2 regions of the Bifidobacterium aquikefiricola genome follow, and region 2 is predicted to be linked to the other one. Evidence: riboswitches for the same ligand, from Rfam matches in the RefSeq annotation. Region 2 holds a riboswitch; the other holds the start of a gene.

Region 1 (8,791 bases), 460 kb from region 2:
ACTCCAAGCAGTGGCTGAGGGAATGCAGATATTATGCAGGTATTACAGGGAGCCGCACCATATGCCAAGGATTCCTGCACCAAGGCAGATCATGAGCATCCCCCCAGTATGGACGAGCACGCGCAGAGGATGCTGGTGCTGAATGAGACGGTATCCTTCGACGCTGGCCGTGGAGAAGGTGGAGTATCCACCAAGCAAACCGGTGCCCAGTATGAATCTGATGGTCTGTGCATCCGCTGCATTCCACGATGACACCCATCCCGTGAGCAGCCCAAGGAGCAGACATGCTGATATGTTCACCGCGATGGTTCCCAGTGGAAAGTTCAGCCGGTTGCGCTTGTTCACCGTGGAGTCCACAAGAAATCTGCAGACGGCTCCCACGCCTCCACACAGTGCCATGAAGGTGAATGTCAGCACGGATTGTGTGTTCATCGGTTATCGCCAACCTTTCGACTGAATTGGCGGACGCAAAGCGACGCAAGTTTGACCCCGCATCCAGCGAAGACCAAGCCAAGGATGATGCTTACTGCCGCATATGACAGTCCAACGAGCAGATGTGCCCCCAGAAGCCTCGTGTCTGTCTCGAGAATGAAGGTCCCATAGGTGGTAAAACCGCCGATGACACCGGTTCCGGCGAAGAGACGGAATGTCTGACGAGCGCCGACATCGTTGCCGGTGCCTGCAAGATACTCAAGAAGGAATCCCAACAGCGCTGCACCAACCATGTTGATGCAGAATGTCACCCATGGCCATGTCCAGTTCGAAGACTGCATTTCGCTTAACGCTGCTCGTATCGCAGTGCCTATCACGCCTCCGACGAATACTGCCGGAGCGGCATGGAGCCGTGGATGCTTCTTGCCGAAGCTGTGTTCTGGATCATCATGTGTGTCTTGCAAACTGTTTCTCCCTCGCATGTGGGTAGAGCATCTGAGCTTGGACGGCCGGCGAACCGAGCACTACCCGTAACGTAGGAACTATCAGCATGTGCGGTTCAGATGACGGGAATCTCATGGAGACCTGTCATCTCGGCGGGTTCCATCGCCAGAAGACAATACGACAAGGTGAGAGTATACCATCAGCATTCACATAGTTGAGTGATATCGTGTTGTCAGGCGATGGAGCCCGCCTGAATCCGTCGATTCAAACCGCTTGTATGCTGATAGCCCCTGCCAAGAGACAAGCATAAGGAGAAATACTATGCATGATGCTAGCGCAGGTTCATCTTCGATAGTTGTTGGAGTCATCCCCGGACAGCCTGATCGGGTCGTGGAAGAGGCATGTCGGATGGCGGGCTCGATGTCAGCTTCGATGCTGTATCTCGTATACGTGAATTCCACGCTGACCGAGGAAAACGGCCACATGGTGCCTTTGGATTCTGACAGCATGAGCGAGACATGGCGTGACGACTCGGCGCGACTTTCTGAACATGTGCTCGGCATCGCCCAAGATGCTGGCGTCACAGCGCAATACCAGCTTCTGGCAGGGGATCCGGCGAAGGAGCTTGCTAAGTTTGCGCACAGCCACAATGCTTCGATGATTGTGGTTGGCACTCGGGAGAGGGGTGCTTTGGCAGCATTGCAGGAGTGGGCCAACGGTTCGGTTTCATTGCGCCTGTCGCACACTCAAAGCATTGCTGTTCTTACCGTTCCGCTTGCAGACCAATATAAGAGTTGACATTCTCTGCTACACTGATCCTCGTGGGTATGAAGTTACCCTGAGACTTCTCAGCACAGCGGCGTTGAGAGTCCGAACCGCCATAAGGCTGATGACTTCTGCAGAGATGCAGGAGTCTGTTTTTTTACCTCCTCATCTGTGCACAACACGTTTGCACAACGAGTTTGCGCAACGAGAGGAGGAACATGAGCGATACGAAACGCTTGTCCGTCCTTGTGGAAATACCACGGGGACAGCGCAACAAGTATGAGATGGATCATGCAACAGGCAGAATCAAGTTGGATAGAACGTTGTTCACATCCATGGGGTATCCCGCAGATTATGGCTACATCGAGAATACCTTGGGGGAAGACGGCGATCCTCTTGACGCTCTGGTGCTCGACGAGGTTCCGGTATTCCCTGGCTGTCTGATTGATGTCCGTCCCGTCGCGATGTTCGTCATGACCGATGAGCACGGGCCTGATCCGAAGATCATCTGCGTGCCGGATGATGTCAGATATGACGGCGTGCGGGATCTGAACGACATTAGTTCGTGGAAGAAGGCAGAGATTCAGCATTTCTTTTCGAATTACAAATCGATAGAGCCAGGCAAGCATGTCGACGCTCACATGCTCTGGTCTAATCTCACCACTGCGCAGCATGAAATTGCTGACGCGTTCGACAGGGCGAGTCAGCACCATTTCAATTCATGAGCGGTGCGGCGACGCGGCACATTGTTGCCTCGAAGCAGTCGAATCCTATGAACGACCATGTTTCACAAGAACGAAGGAAGACTATTATGAGTAAGATTTCGAATATTCACGCACGCGAGATTCTTGATTCTCGTGGCAATCCAACCCTGGAAGTCGACATGCTTCTGGAGGATGGTTCATATGGCCTCGGATCTGTTCCTTCCGGCGCTTCGACCGGGGAGAACGAGGCCAATGAGAAGCGTGATGGTGATGCCAAGCGCTACGACGGCAAGGGTGTGCGAACTGTTGTCGATGGAGTGAACGGTGAGATAGCCAAGGCGGTGGTCGGGCTTGACGCGTCTGATCAACGGCTTGTGGATGAGACGCTGATTCATCTGGATGGAACCGATAACAAGTCTCGGCTTGGTGCCAACGCCATACTGGGTGTTTCTCTGGCCGCACTTCATGCATCGGCAGCCTCGGCGCATCTGCCGCTATACCGGTATATCGGTGGAGCCAACGGACATATTATCCCCGTCACCGCAATGAACGTGCTCAACGGAGGAGTCCATGCCGTCTCTTCCAATGTGGACATTCAGGAATTCATGTTTACGCCCGTGGGGTTTGATTCCTACCATGAGGCGTTGCGAGCCAATGTCGAGTCATATCATGCGTTGAAGAAGGTACTGATCGACAAGGGGCTTGAAACCGGTTTGGGAGACGAGGGTGGTTTCGCGCCCAACCTCAAGTCCAATAAGGAGGCTTTCGATCTGTTGATCGAGGCCATCGAAAGAGCCGGTTACGAACCTGGACGTCAAATCGCCATCTGCTTCGACTCGGCTGCATCGGAGTTCTACGACAAGGAGAACGACGTCTATGACTTCGACGGTTCGAAGGCGAGCGCGCAGGATATGGCTCGGTTCTACGAGAGCCTGATTGACGAATATCCCATTGCATCCATCGAGGATCCATTCGATGAGAACGCGTGGGGTGATTTCGCATCTCTCACAGCCAAGATAGGGGACAAGGTGCAGGTGATGGGAGACGATATTTTCGTCACCAACCCGAAATTCCTGACTCGAGCAATCAGCGAGCATACCGCCAATTCCACGCTTATCAAGCTCAATCAGATAGGAACGGTGACCGAGACCTTAGAGGCGATCAAACTCGCCAATCGCAATGGATTGACCACCATGGTGTCCCACCGTTCTGGCGAGACCACCGATGCGACGATAGCCGATCTGTCCGTGGGCACCAATGCGATGCAGCTCAAGTCCGGTGCTCCTGCTCGTGGCGAACGCGTGGCGAAGTACAACCAGCTGCTGAGAATTGAGGAGCGGCTAGGGGACACTGCCGAATATGCGGGAGTGAACGCATTCCCTCAGCTTGCTGCACGAATCTGAATCGCAGCAATCGCAGGGATCGCACCACTGTCCCAGCACGTGCTGAGGTAACCGGAATTGCAATGCGCAGAGGCATGTTAGGGAGAACATAAGGTAGGGGTTGCAGGAATTCAACTGCAACCCCTACCTCAATCCATTTCAATGCTCACAGCAGGATCATTGCAATTGCAAGGCTAAGCTGTGTGCGCGAGATGGGACTTGAACCCACACGTCCGAAGACACAGGAACCTAAATCCTGCGCGGCTACCATTACGCCACTCGCGCTTGAACTGAACACGGCACGATGGGAATTGTCAGGACTATAACTCTGCATTCGCATCGCGCCATGTCTGGAATGCACGTTGCCCAGCATCCTCTCGGATGTGGTGCAATGTGTGCATGGAGCCACTTGACAGAATCGAACTGTCGACCTGCTCATTACGAGTGAGCCGCTCTACCAACTGAGCTAAAGTGGCAAGTTGTCGAAATCTTCTGCAATAAGCGATTCTCATGATTCCAACCTATAGGGGCTGGTTTCTTGAAAAACCTCGTATTGCTCGGACTTTGCCTCGGCATCAATCATGACAACCATAAGCCTTGGCTTAAACTTCGGCACAATCTCAACAGTGTACTGAAAACTTGAGATTTGTCCAGTCGCCGGCTGAGGTGTCGCGAGTTTCAGCCGTGTACAACATCTGCGAGAGAATGAAGACATGACAATTGAGGACTTTCACGCAATCATTCCGGCTGGTGGCGTTGGCACCCGTCTATGGCCATTGAGCCGCAAAGCCAAGCCCAAGTTCCTGTATGACATGGTTGGCTCAGGGCAGACACTGATTCAATCGACGTACAACCGGCTGGTGCCGCTGTGCGGAGCTGACCACATATACGTCTCGACGGGTGAACGGCATGTCAGCGCCATCTGCGAGCAACTGCCCGAGTTGGATTCCTCGGCACTGTTTCCCGAGCCGTCTCCCAGGGACTCCACGGCTGCCATTGCCTTGGCTGCAGCGGTGATCGCCCGACGCTTTGGAGCGCAGACAGTCGTCGGTTCGTTTGCTGCAGATCATGTTATCCGCAACAATGCTGCGTTCGCGGAATCGGTACGTCAGGCCGTCGTCACCGCTCGTGCCGGATATGTCACGACAATAGGCATTGCTACATCACGGCCCTCCACGGCATTTGGCTATATCCATGAGGGCAGGTCCTTGGCCTCAGAGATTCAGGACGCGCCACAGGCACATCTCGTTGAATCCTTCGTCGAGAAACCGGATGCTCAAACGGCTCAGGCATATCTGGAAACGGGAGAGTATCGCTGGAACGCCGGCATCTTTATCATGCGTGCCGATGTCATGCTCGATAGCCTGCATCAGACGCACCCAGACATCTACAAAGCCATTCAGGCGATTGCACAGGCGTGGGATCAGGGAGAGGAGCAGCGTTCGCAGGCCATGAAGCGCTGGTGGAATGGCATCGAAAAAATCGCCTTTGACTATGCCGTGGCCGAACCGGTGGCGGCAAAAAGTGGCGTGGCTGTGATTCCCGGCGGATTCGGATGGGACGATGTGGGCGATTTCAATTCGGTCGCCGCCCTGCTGCCGAGTTCAAACCGGCAGAATATCAAGGTGTTGGGGGATTCGGACGACTTGGTGTATCTCGATTCGGCAGGTGACGTCGTTGCTCCACAGTCCGGAAGAACCATTGCCTTGCTTGGCGTCGATGACCTTATCGTGATTGACACGCCTGACGCACTCCTTGTTGCGCCGCGCGCTCGGAGCCAAGAGGTCAAGGATATGGTTGCGCATCTGGCTGAATCGGGTCATGACGACATTCTCTAGCGGGAAGCAGTGCTCATTGTGAACTCTTCAAAGTATCAATGGCATTTTTGGACGCAATCAAGCCATTTACGAGTGTTATTTCGCCGATTTGAAGTGTCTATACTTTGAAGAGTTCACAATGAATATTAAGTTGTTAAAAAGCGTGATGAGAATCTGCTTTCGATTTTGCATTATGCAAGAACTTGTTTGATAATGTCCACTTTTGTTAGTAAAATGAACATCGAATTCGAGGCAAACCTGAACTGCAAACGTTTGCATCGCTTGACAATGAAGGTGACGAAAGGACCGAATCATGGCAATTAACCCACCAATTGATGCCACAACCACCCAAGCATGGAAGGACCTGCAGAAGCACTTCGAAGATCTGCAGCGCGAAGGCATCGATCTGCGTACGTGGTTCAATGAGGATTCACAACGTACCGCAAAGCTTAGTTTCGATGCCGGAGACCTGCACTTTGATCTTTCCAAGAATCTGATCAAGCCTGAAACCCTGCCGTTGCTGGCAAATCTTGCCAAAAGCGTGAACTTGGAAGAGCGTCTCAAGGCAATGTACAGCGGTGTTCATATCAATAACACCGAAGATCGTGCAGTGCTGCACACCGCGCTTCGCCGTCCGGTCGAAGACGAGGGCAAATACATCGTCGATGGTCAGGACACCGTCAAGGACGTTCGTGAAACACTTGACCGCATCTATGCATTCGCCGACAAGGTTCGTTCGGGCGAGTGGAAGGGCGTCAGCGGCAAGAAGATCGAAACGGTTGTCAACATTGGCATTGGCGGTTCCGATCTTGGTCCCAACATGGCGTACCAGGCACTGAAGCCATATGCTGACGCTGGCATTTCAGCCCGATACATCTCCAACATCGACCCTAACGATCTCGCTGAAAAAACCAAGGGTCTCGACCCTGAGACCACGCTCTTCATCATCGTCTCCAAGACGTTCTCAACGCTTGAGACCCTGACCAACGCACGTGAGGCAAAGGCGTGGCTGCTCGAAGAGCTGCAGGCACAGGGCGCCATCGATGGTTCCGAAGAACAGAGCAAGGATGCCATCGAGCGTCACTTCGTTGCAGTATCGACCGCGCTTGACAAGGTTGAAGCCTTTGGCATCGATCCTCGCAATGCCTTCGGGTTCTGGAACTGGGTTGGTGGACGCTATTCTGTGGACTCGGCAGTCGGAACATCCCTGGCCATCGTCTTTGGACCGGCACGATTCGAAGAGTTCCTGCATGGCTTCCATGAAATCGACGAGTACTTCGCCAACACCCCGATTGAGCAGAATGTCGTCGCGCTGCTCGGCCTCATCAACGTCTGGTATGTGAACTTCTTCGGCGCTCATTCACACGCCGTTCTGCCATATGACCAATATCTGAACCGATTCCCTGCATATTTGCAGCAGCTGACGATGGAATCGAACGGCAAGTCCGTGCGCTGGGACGGCACTCCCGTCACCACGCAAACTGGAGAAATCTATTGGGGTGAGCCAGGAACGAACGGTCAGCACGCCTTCTACCAGCTGATTCATCAGGGCACGCGCCTTATTCCTGCCGATTTCATCGCCTTCGCCAATACGCCAAACCCGGTCAAGGATGGCGACCAGGACGTTCACGAGCTCTTCCTCGCGAACTACTTCGCACAGACCAAGGCGCTCGCATTCGGCAAGACCGCTGATGAAGTTCGCGAAGAAGGAACGCCAGAGGCAATCGTTCCAGCACGCGTATTCACCGGAAACCGTCCAACGACGTCAATCCTCGGCGATGCGCTGACACCATTCGCACTTGGCGAGCTGATTGCTCTCTATGAGCACATCACCTTCGTTGAGGGTACGGTGTGGGGTCTGGACTCCTATGATCAGTGGGGTGTCGAGCTTGGCAAGGTTCTCGCGAAGCAGATCACACCAGCCATCTCAAGCGATGACCAGGCTCTCGCGAAGCAGGATCAGTCCACCCAGTCGCTGATCAACTTCTACCGCGCACACCGTCAGTAATTACCGTCAGTAATTATCAGTAGCAGTTGTGGTTTGGCCCATCCTTGCATCAAGTCGTGAGAATGGGCTAACATTCTTGTTTGTTATGCCGGAATTAGGGTTGCCGTATAGACTTCAATTCCAATAGGTCCAGCCATACGAGGCGAATGCCTTGCAACGTGGCGGATTGGCAGGATCCCACAGGCAAACTTGTGGGAAATGATTGGGTTTGACTTACGCGGATCAACGCGTGCAAGCCCCTTATCATGCGCTGATATACGGCAGTGATGGAGGAACAGCATGAATGCTATTCAGGACTTTGAAGCCAAGCAGCTCAAGCCAGAAGAGTCAATTCCGGATTTCCGTTCTGGAGATACCGTTGAAGTCAATGTGAACATCACAGAAGGCAACAACACGCGTATCCAGGCTTTCACCGGCGTGGTGATCGCTCGTTCGGGCACCGGACTGCGTGAGACTTTTGTGGTTCGCAAGGTGAGCTTCGGCGTTGGAATCGAACGCCGCTTCCCACTGCACTCCCCACAGATTGCTTCGGTGAAGCTGCTGCGTAGGGGTCGTGTCCGTCGTGCAAAGCTGTATTACCTGCGCAACCTTCGCGGTAAGGCAGCTCGTATCGTCGAGCGCAAGGATAACAAGCCAGCAGCTTCCGAAACGAAGTAGTCTTGTGAGTTCCCTTGCAGCATAGGACATCAGATGACCCGAAGCCTTTTAGCTCCGGGTCATTTATTATGGACTAGACTGCGATATAGTCGTGAGTTGCGTCAAGACTGCCGCGCTGGATTGCAGCGCGAAGTGTGAGTTCAAGAAGGCATTGAGTCACCTCATAGGGCGCTGTGTCACCTCAAGAAAGCGAAGTAGCAAGCCGTGCACGATTCAGATGACGATGAATATGTGATCGCCGTTGCGGATAGAGGCGTTGACCCGGACGCACAGTTGCGTCGTGGCCGCACAGCTCGCCATAAGGCACCGCCGCAGGGGTCTGACACCGAGTCATTGTTTAGCATGAAAACCATGCTCACGGTGCTTGTGCTCCCTCTGGTAATAGTCTTCGTTGTCCGAGTCTTCTTTCTTGGACTCTATTCCATTCCGTCAGCGTCCATGATGGATACCATTCAGATTGGCGATCGAGTCATCACCTCCAAGATTGCACCGAAGTATCCTGGCCTTGCTCGCGGCGATATCATAGTGTTCAAGGATCCCGCACACTGGCTGAGTGCTGAGAGCTCCTCCACTTCCTTTCAA
Region 2 (8,791 bases):
CGGTTGGGGCCTGGACTGGTCGCAGGTATCCAAGCGAGAGAACGACATTGCCTCGTTCATCGCCCACGAGAACGTGGACCATAGCAAGCTGGAAGCCATGTTCGACAAGATCGTGCAACCGCTCCCACCCGAGCAGGATCGCCGGCTCCTACCCTCCATCGGCTTCAAGCCCGGTGGTCATGATGATTCCACAACACCGAACGTATACCAGGCATTGAGCGACAGCGAATACGAGCGGCAGCGCCAACGCTACGGCTACCAGACCAAAGGCAGTGACAAGTCCAAATTAAAGAAGACCGCCAGTTACCTACGTTAGGAACTCAAGGCGGAGGCCAAGCGGCTCACGACAGATCAATCTCCGCCTGAGATCTCGAAGTACCGGCACGGGCGGGGGAGATGAATCGTGGGCTGCCGCCCACGCCCGCCGATCTGGATCAGTTCGACCATTCTCCTAGAGCATGGATCAACAACCACGGTTGATTCGATTGCCTATGGTGATAGCTGTGTAGGTTAACTCTTGGTGCGTAAAACGAACAATTATTGAGGGCATCCCCATGTTCACTCTGATACGTAGTGCCGCTTACCCAAAGATTGCGTCCAGAGGGAGTGGCCCCCAAGCCGTAGATGAGGGAAAAGAGGCGCATTGCCTCCTCCTGCAGACTTGCTATGAGTGCGATATCTTCAGAGCTTCTGTTCTTCTTGCCACGTAACGCACGCAGGCGAGGGTCAAGGTTGATATTGCCTTCGACGACTCTCTTGACTGTCTCATCCCAATTCTCGGTACGCTGCTGGGAATCGACGTAACGCGCATATGTGCGCTTGTAGGTCACCCAGCCGAGCGGCCCCCAGTGAGGTTGCACATCCTTGACGACTTTTGCTATGGCGTCATCTGCAAGTTCTACCACAAACCTATCATTCACCGTTTCACGCTTTCGTCTTTATCGTTGTATCGAAACCACTATATATAGTGATGGTATTTTTTTCGACACAAGATATAGTGTTTGTAAAGTAAGCGTGGCTCGTGGATCCGCCATCGCACTGGAACGAGGGATCTTGCCATGACGCCGTGTCGTGCGGTTGCGGGTTGTCGGCTCATGCAGGGAAAAGGCATGGCACCGAGTAGATTCGCATCTTTGGATCGCCCATGTTTTCTTGAATCAATCGCTTCGCGCGCACGTGGCTGGTATCAGATTTCGAAGTGATCTCCAGTCCAGTCCATAATTATTCGGTTACTCAGCGGTCAGTCAGTGGATGGTTCCGCCCTGCCTTTATCCGCATCAGGTATCTGGAGTGTCTTGTCAGGGCTCATTATAGTGTGACGCATGGGAACCAATTCTTTACCTACATCAGAACGTCATGCTGAAGACTTTAGCGGTGATGAGCTGCCTTTTTCGGAGCGCGACTCCGCACACCTTCCCGGGCACTGGCTGCTCGCTCGCCTCGGCAAGCGCGTGCTCAGGCCGGGTGGACTGGAATTGACACAGCATATGCTTGACCATGCCAAGGCGGAAGGTGGTGATGTGGTCGAATTTGCTCCGGGTCTTGGTCGCACCGCGACGGAGATCCTGGGGCACTCGCCGGCCAGTTATATTGGCGTCGATGAGGATCCCAAGGCGGCTGCAATCGTCGGCCAGATCGTCGCTGGTAGAGGGCATTGCATCACGGCGAATGCCAGCGATACCGGTCTGCCCGAGGCAAGCGCCGACGTGGTCGTGGGCGAGGCAATGCTGACAATGCAGTCCGACCGTGGCAGGCAGAAGATCATTGCCGAGGCCGCCCGCCTGCTGCGTCCAGGTGGGCGCTATGCCATTCATGAGCTCGGGCTGCAGCCCGACACCTTGGACACGAAGGTGAAGAATGCCATCCGCAAGGAACTGGCTCAGTCCATCAAGGTGAGTGCGAGGCCGTTGACCGCAGCCGAGTGGACGGCATTACTGAAGGATGCCGGTTTCGAGGTTGACTGGGTTGATGCGGCACCGATGGCCTTGCTGAACATGAAACGCAATATCGCGGATGAAGGAATCATTGGGGTGTTGCGCATTGTGAAGAACCTCCTCAAGGACAGTCAGGCGAGAAGTCGGGTTCTCACTATGAAGCGTACTTTCACCAAATACAAGAAGCATATCAATGGCATAGCCATCGTCGCCCATAAGCTGGGGTGAAGGATTATCCGTCACGAGAATAAGAGCACGCTAATACCGAAAGGGAAATATAATGTCTGATGAGCACGGTGAGACGGGGGGGCTTGGATTCATTGGCGATGTCTCGTCATTGGTCAAGGTTCAGGACGAGGCCACGGTGTCTCGCACGATCATGGAGCATGCTGGCGGCAATGTCGTGCTGTTCTCCTTCGATGCGGGGCAGGTTCTGAGTGAGCATACCGCAGCGATGCCGGTGTTCGTACAGGCCGGGTCCGGCCATCTGAAGGTTACCGCGTCGGGCAAAACGGTCGATCTGGTACCTGGTGGCTTGGCGTATTTCCCGACGCGTCTGCCGCATGCGGTGGAGGCTGTCGAGGCCTCCGTCATGATGCTGACGATGATCACTCCGGCGCGAGACGCCAAGGAAACGAGCGACTAGGCACGCGTCCTCTCATGGTTGCTGACAAGCGTTGGGGGCGTAAGCGATTTGTCAGTGCGTGATGGTTATAACGGTCATCAGGGGAGTGTGAAACATGAAGCATTCGATGATTATGATGCGAGTCTATTCCTTGGATCCGGATACACAGGGGTATCGCATACTTGTCGATCGTCTATGGCCGCGTGGCATGAAGAAAGATAGGCTTCGCTTGGATTTGTGGGCGAAGGAGGTTACTCCTTCAACACCGCTGCGTACATGGTTTGGGCATAAGGCCGAGAGGTTCGAAGAGTTCCGTAACCGCTATATGAGTGAATTGGATGCGAGCGACGAGGCGGCTGAATTTGCTCGTAATTGTTCGCACATCATTCGCGATCAGGACATATTGCTGTTGTACGCGGCAAAGGATACCGAGCACAACCATGTGATGGTTCTCAAGGAGTGGCTGTTGCAGCAGCCATCCTTTGAGAGCATCGAACAGGCTGCATAATTCATATGTGAAGCAAATCGCATCCGGAAATCCAGTGTAGTCAGTTCTTTCTGGCCAGACCGCGTGTATACACCGGTAATCATGGGCTTGTAAGGGGGGTGGCGGAGACTGGAGAATCAGTCCAAGAACAAACTCGATTAGTGCTGTGGGAGGCGACAGGGAATGTTGTCCACACAGTGGTTGGGATTCCTATAAACGACTTCCAGAGAATCTGAGCCTTGATAAATCCCGGTCAACTGGTCGTCACATATGATTTATTTGTTGTTATACAGAATCTCACAGTCTCATGGCGACGTATACAGGCCGGCAGTCCAAGCCATTATTGTTTACCTTGAGGGTTACGATTTTCTTTCTGATAGCAGGCATATCAAGTGCATCATCGTCGATCTGAGCATGAGATACTGTCACCTCCTCTAAGTCATTGCTCATCTCCCAACGCTGAAATGGTCATCAATCGGTTTCGTATCGTCTAGCTGTTAGAGCGGAATTTGGATACACGACAACTTCGTGCTCCATGTGCCATTGAGGACAATAAATCATTCCTCAATAAGGTATTTAGATTCCAGTAGGAGCCGACTCATAAAGACAGAATGAACTTAACGCCAGCAAACTCAAACTCTTATATGGCATCAATGAATAAATTACCAAACAGAACACAGTAGACTTAGCGCTTTCCGCCGATCATCGTCACGTCCGTCGCCTGCTGGATGCATCAAGATCGATCTGAAGATATTAGGAATCGCAGCGTTTAAAAGCTTGCAACGCTCATCAGAAGTCATCGGTCAACTGCATCCATCTATGGATGCAGTCATGATCGTATTTAAGAAGAACCGTTAGACCAGTATCAACATTTGTCGCTTCTCCTATTCAGACGGTCACGCCGAGACGTTAATTGTGAGACCAGAAATTCAAAACGATTTGAATCTAACTTAGAGAATCTGTCTAATCTCCTCAGTCGGAGTGCCTCGATCATAGAGCAAACGAAGGTTTATGATTGCAGTTCACCACTTGCCTCTGCAGTCCCACACTCCTGTAACGATTCCGCCAACCGCACCGAACAGACCGCTCGGGGGCTACGCCTTCGATGCAGCCAATTTCTGCTGACGCGCCACATCCGGCCACAGCACCGGCCAATGCCCCCGTCGATACCGTGATTGGCCATGCAGTTGTACCATGCCTTACTTGGGGCGCTGATTTTTTCCTCACCATATAACCCAGTCGCCGTCGGTTTTTGAGAAATAGTAATCGTGGCCTCATGGTCTGTTGCCAGAATCCACGCACCAACCGCGACCTCGGGGTAACGTTGTTCGAGCTGTTGCTTGTACGATGCAAGGCTTTCGATGGTCTTGTCTTGGCCGTCTTTGATGACGAGGACGTCCGGAGATCTCAATGCCAAGGTGTACTTGGTTCCGATCTTCAAAGTCGCCGTCGCCGAACGGGTCGCCTCATTGTCCGAATACGAGAGCACATAGCCTCCAGCGGTGGGTTCGGTGGATGTCGATACTTGTTTAACCTGCGTTGCAGGCTCTGCCGCTTGGGCATGCAGTTCTGATCCTGCCATGACGAAAACTAAGGCCAGGGCGAAGGAGAACAACACTGTTCCCACACGATAAATTGAACGCAACATATGCATGAACCTCTTTCTTCCAACAACGGTTGACGAGAAACCCCCTCATCAAGTTCTCGATTAAGAACCGTACCTTACTTTGCACCAATAACAGAATCGTGTATACTTGCCAACATGGATACTATTAACGATATTACAACCGATGACGACACCCACGACATCAGCACAGCGACACCGGCAGAGGCGAGGGAACTCCTCAAGCACAGCGGTGATGCCAGTGGCTTCATGCCGTACCGGGAGATCCGGTCGTACGGATGGACGGTCGCCTGGGTCTCGAGCGTCCAAGTCCTATTGTTCCTGACGCTCGGTGCGTGGTGGTCTGTCTCATGGTCCTGGAACGGCATCATTTTCCTCGGCATATGTGCGGTGCTGCTGTCGTTTTTCGCGGTACGCAGCGAACGCAATCACCGTCACATTCTGCCCCGTGGCAGCAAGCATCTCGAGCGTATCGTGTTGGGTTGGAGAAACGTACTCCTAGCGATAGGCTGCGTGCTGCTGGGCGCGGCGGCGTCGAGTGCCGGTCTACCCGCGTCGTTCAGCTCGACAGGGAGCAGGGGTCTAGGTTGGATGGCGTTGGTGGCAGGGATCATCTGCGCCGTCGGCTGTGCCTGCCGTCTAATCTTCGCGGTTCGACTCCTAGCAAGTAAGCGAACCGCATGAATCTCTCAGACGATCTGCAAGATTGGGACAGAATCATTCTCTCACCACTGAGATTCACGATTATGTCGCTGATCAACCAAGCTGACGCGGTCGGCTTCGCGGACATTCGCAGAGCCGCGCAGACCACTCCACAAACACTGAGTAAACAGGTCACCATCCTCGAAAACGCTGGATATATCAACGTCAGCAAGATTGCCCGCGGCAGACGCATACTCACCGAAATCAGCGCTACCGACGAGGGGCGGCGGGCATTCAAACGACAGATCGACATCCTCAAGCACATCGCCGACGCCCGCTAATCGTATGCATGCTACATCCTGCCCCTTGCATCAAACTCATGAACATCTCCGAGCAGAGCCATCATCAGAATGACCAGCCTGAGCGCCGATGCCCTATCGTATCGGCGCGGATAACGGGGTTTACTCATCGGCCTGCCGTTTTTGCGCCCAGGAGGCCAGTTCGGCGCGTCACAATTCAGACTCTATCATCACCACTGACTGCAAGCTTCAACGCTGGATTCTATTTGCAAGTGCAATGTTTGGCTTGTTGGCTGGTCTGGTTTGATGATAGGCCGAGTTTGGATATTTCCTCTTGCCATGCTTCGTTGGGCGTGTGGTAGTCCAGGAGTTTCATGGGGGTGTCGTTGATCTCGGTGACGATGTCGTCGAGTTCGGTTTGGGTCAGGTTCTTCAGGCTGGTGTGTTTGGGCAGGTAGCGGCGGATCATGCCGTTGCGGTTCTCGCTGCTGGCGCGCTGCCAGGGCGAGTATGGGTCGGCGTAGTAGGTGAGCATGCCCAGGGCCTCGTCCACGAGCCGGTGCAACGCGGATTCGGACCCGTTGTCCCAGGTCCGGTCGATGCGCGCCGCTGCGGGGATGTGGCTGTAGATCGCGTATTCGGCCCTGGCGGTCGCCGGTGCGCTTTTGGATTCGATGAGGCGGGCGAACAGCTTTCTGGTTTTGCGTTCGACCTGCGTGTCGACGCACCGCTTCGAGGGAGCCGAACCGATGACCGTGTCGGATTCGTAGTGGCCGAACGAACCTCGGTGGTCCACGACCTTGGGACGCAGGGCGAGTGGCACGCGCATCGGGATCGTCACACGCCCGGCCCTGCGGCCCGCCCGTCTGGTGCGGTGGCGTTTGGCCCGGGGCAGGTAGCGCCGCCAATCCTCGCCGTCCGCATGCCCCTGGTAGATCCACTGGTAGAGGCACTCGTGGCTGATCCGCATCGACGGGTCAGCCGGATACTCCAGTTTCAACCGGCCCTCGATCAGCTCGGGCGTCCAGCTACGCGTCAACGCGTCCGCCACCCACGCGTGCAGGCGCGCGTCCATCATGCGCCTGGGCTTCCTCGGCCTGCGCGAACGTGCCTCGGCCTTGCGCTGCGCGGTCAACGCCGAATAGAACGGGCCAGCCGTCCACGCCCCCGTCTTCAACCGCCCGGGATGGTAGGGCCGGTACGACTCGTTCTCGTTGGACGCGAACCACAGGCCACGCCTGAGCTCCCGGCTGATCGTGGAGGCGGAACGATGCAGCTGGCGGGCCACCTGCCGGATCGTCTCATGATCCCCGAAACGCAGCATCTCAATCCTGATCCGCTCACCCCCGGTCACATGCGGATAAGCTTTCATAGTGAGTGCAGCACCTCCCAAAGGTCGGAACATCAGCAATCCCAACCATAAGCGGTGTTGCACTTCTAACTAGAACTCAGGGGCTGTTATGCAACATCCAACCGCACATTTATCGTCCATTATCGTCGGAATCATTCCCGGGCAGCCTGATAGGGTGATCGAGAAGGCATGCGAGATGGCCGCATCAATGGCCCCTGTCAAGCTTCATCTTGTCTATGTGGATCCCACCCTTGTCAAGGAAGACGGGCATATCGAGCCCTTAGATCCCGACAGCATGGGCGTAACCGAGCGTGACAACTCGAAGCAACTGTCTGAGCATGCGCTCAAAATTGCCCGGGGTGCAGGCGCTGATGCTGATTACCATCTTCTGGTGGGAGACCCTGTGAAGGAGCTTGCGGAGTTCGCCCGTGAGCACGATGCCGTGATGATTGTGGTGGGCACCCGGGAGCGTGGGGCCTTGGCTGCGTTGCAGGAGTGGGTCAATGGGTCGGTTTCGGTGCGTCTGGCGCACACGCAGCACATTGCCGTTCTCACCGTTCCACTCGCCGACGAATACGATGATTGACCGTGCCTGCTATATTGGTGAGCATGGGTATGAAGTTACCCAAGATAGTTTGTCGCGGTCGTGATGAGCGTCTGAACCGCTGTTAGGCTGATGACTTCTGCAGAGATGCAGGGGTCTGTTTTTTTATCTCCCACATCTCCGCCAGAACGATGGGAGGAATATGAGCGCAACGAAAACCTTGTCCGTCCTTGTAGAGATACCACGGGGAGAGCGCAACAAGTATGAGATGGACCATGAGACAGGCAGGATCAAGTTGGATCGCACCCTGTTCACATCCATGGGCTATCCCGCCGATTACGGCTATGTCGAGGGGACACTGGGGGAAGACGGCGACCCCCTCGATGCCTTGGTTCTCGACGAGGTACCGGTATTCCCGGGATGCCTGATCAATGCTCGGCCAATCGGGCTGTTTGTCATGACCGACGAGCACGGTCCTGATTCGAAGGTTATCTGTGTGCCGGACGACATTCGATATGAGGGCGTGCTGGGTCTGGACGATGTCAGTGATTGGAAGAAGGCCGAAATCAAGCATTTCTTTTCCAACTACAAGTCGATAGAACCAGGCAAGCACGTCGATTCCGATCTGTCGTGGGCTGATCTGCCAGCGGCGCAGCAGGAAATCGCTGAGGCATTCGACAGAGCGAACCGAAAATAGTCTCAATTCATGAATGACTCGGGAAGTCACCGTATAGAGGCGGTGAACTCCTTGAAAAAAATTTCACAAGATAAAGGAACATATGATGAGCAAGATTTCGAATATTCACGCACGCGAGATTCTCGATTCGCGCGGCAATCCAACTCTGGAAGTCGAGATGACACTGGAGGACGGTTCTTACGGTCTTGGATCCGTTCCATCCGGTGCTTCGACCGGTGAGAACGAGGCCAACGAGAAACGTGATGGGGATGCGAAACGATATGACGGCAAAGGCGTGCAAACCGTCGTCGACGGAGTCAACGGTGAGATAGCCAAGGCGGTTGCCGGTCTCGATGCATCCGATCAGCGCCATCTCGATGAGACGCTGATTCGTCTGGACGGAACCGAGAACAAGTCTCGGCTCGGAGCCAACGCCATACTCGGCGTATCGCTGGCTGCCCTGCATGCCTCGGCGGCCTCGGCGCATCTGCCGCTCTATCAGTACATTGGTGGCACCAATGGGCACGTCATCCCGGTGACGGCGATGAATGTGCTCAACGGCGGCGTTCATGCCGTCTCGTCCAACGTGGACATTCAGGAATTCATGTT

The links. A riboswitch is a leader RNA that binds a small molecule or an ion and turns the genes downstream of it on or off. The one in region 2 is predicted to bind fluoride.
Region 1: it holds a riboswitch for fluoride, as region 2 does, so the genes downstream of both, QN215_RS02520 (inorganic diphosphatase) here and QN215_RS00560 (inorganic diphosphatase) in region 2, are expected to answer to the same signal.

The regions. Positions count from the first base shown of each region.
Region 1 covers NZ_CP129674.1:586,132-594,922, forward strand. Annotated here, with positions in the region: gene QN215_RS02500 (TetR/AcrR family transcriptional regulator) at 1-18, shown strand, start outside; gene QN215_RS02505 (CrcB family protein) at 43-432, opposite strand; gene QN215_RS02510 (CrcB family protein) at 429-896, opposite strand; fluoride riboswitch at 962-1,052, opposite strand; fluoride riboswitch at 1,103-1,176, shown strand; gene QN215_RS02515 (universal stress protein) at 1,198-1,674, shown strand; fluoride riboswitch at 1,691-1,782, shown strand; gene QN215_RS02520 (inorganic diphosphatase) at 1,860-2,366, shown strand; gene eno (phosphopyruvate hydratase) at 2,453-3,748, shown strand; tRNA gene QN215_RS02530 (tRNA-Leu) at 3,932-4,012, opposite strand; tRNA gene QN215_RS02535 (tRNA-Thr) at 4,128-4,203, opposite strand; gene QN215_RS02540 (mannose-1-phosphate guanylyltransferase) at 4,441-5,565, shown strand; gene pgi (glucose-6-phosphate isomerase) at 5,858-7,552, shown strand; gene rplS (50S ribosomal protein L19) at 7,832-8,209, shown strand; gene lepB (signal peptidase I) at 8,414-8,791, shown strand, end outside.
Region 2 covers NZ_CP129674.1:131,031-139,821, reverse strand. Annotated here, with positions in the region: gene QN215_RS00610 (Fic/DOC family protein) at 1-316, shown strand, start outside; gene QN215_RS00605 (hypothetical protein) at 435-920, opposite strand; gene QN215_RS00600 (class I SAM-dependent methyltransferase) at 1,323-2,162, shown strand; gene QN215_RS00595 (cupin domain-containing protein) at 2,215-2,580, shown strand; gene QN215_RS00590 (DUF488 domain-containing protein) at 2,675-3,067, shown strand; gene QN215_RS00585 (hypothetical protein) at 4,056-4,694, opposite strand; gene QN215_RS00580 (hypothetical protein) at 4,809-5,354, shown strand; gene QN215_RS00575 (transcriptional regulator) at 5,351-5,653, shown strand; gene QN215_RS00570 (IS30 family transposase) at 5,874-6,983, opposite strand; gene QN215_RS00565 (universal stress protein) at 7,072-7,548, shown strand; fluoride riboswitch at 7,565-7,655, shown strand; gene QN215_RS00560 (inorganic diphosphatase) at 7,709-8,203, shown strand; gene eno (phosphopyruvate hydratase) at 8,289-8,791, shown strand, end outside.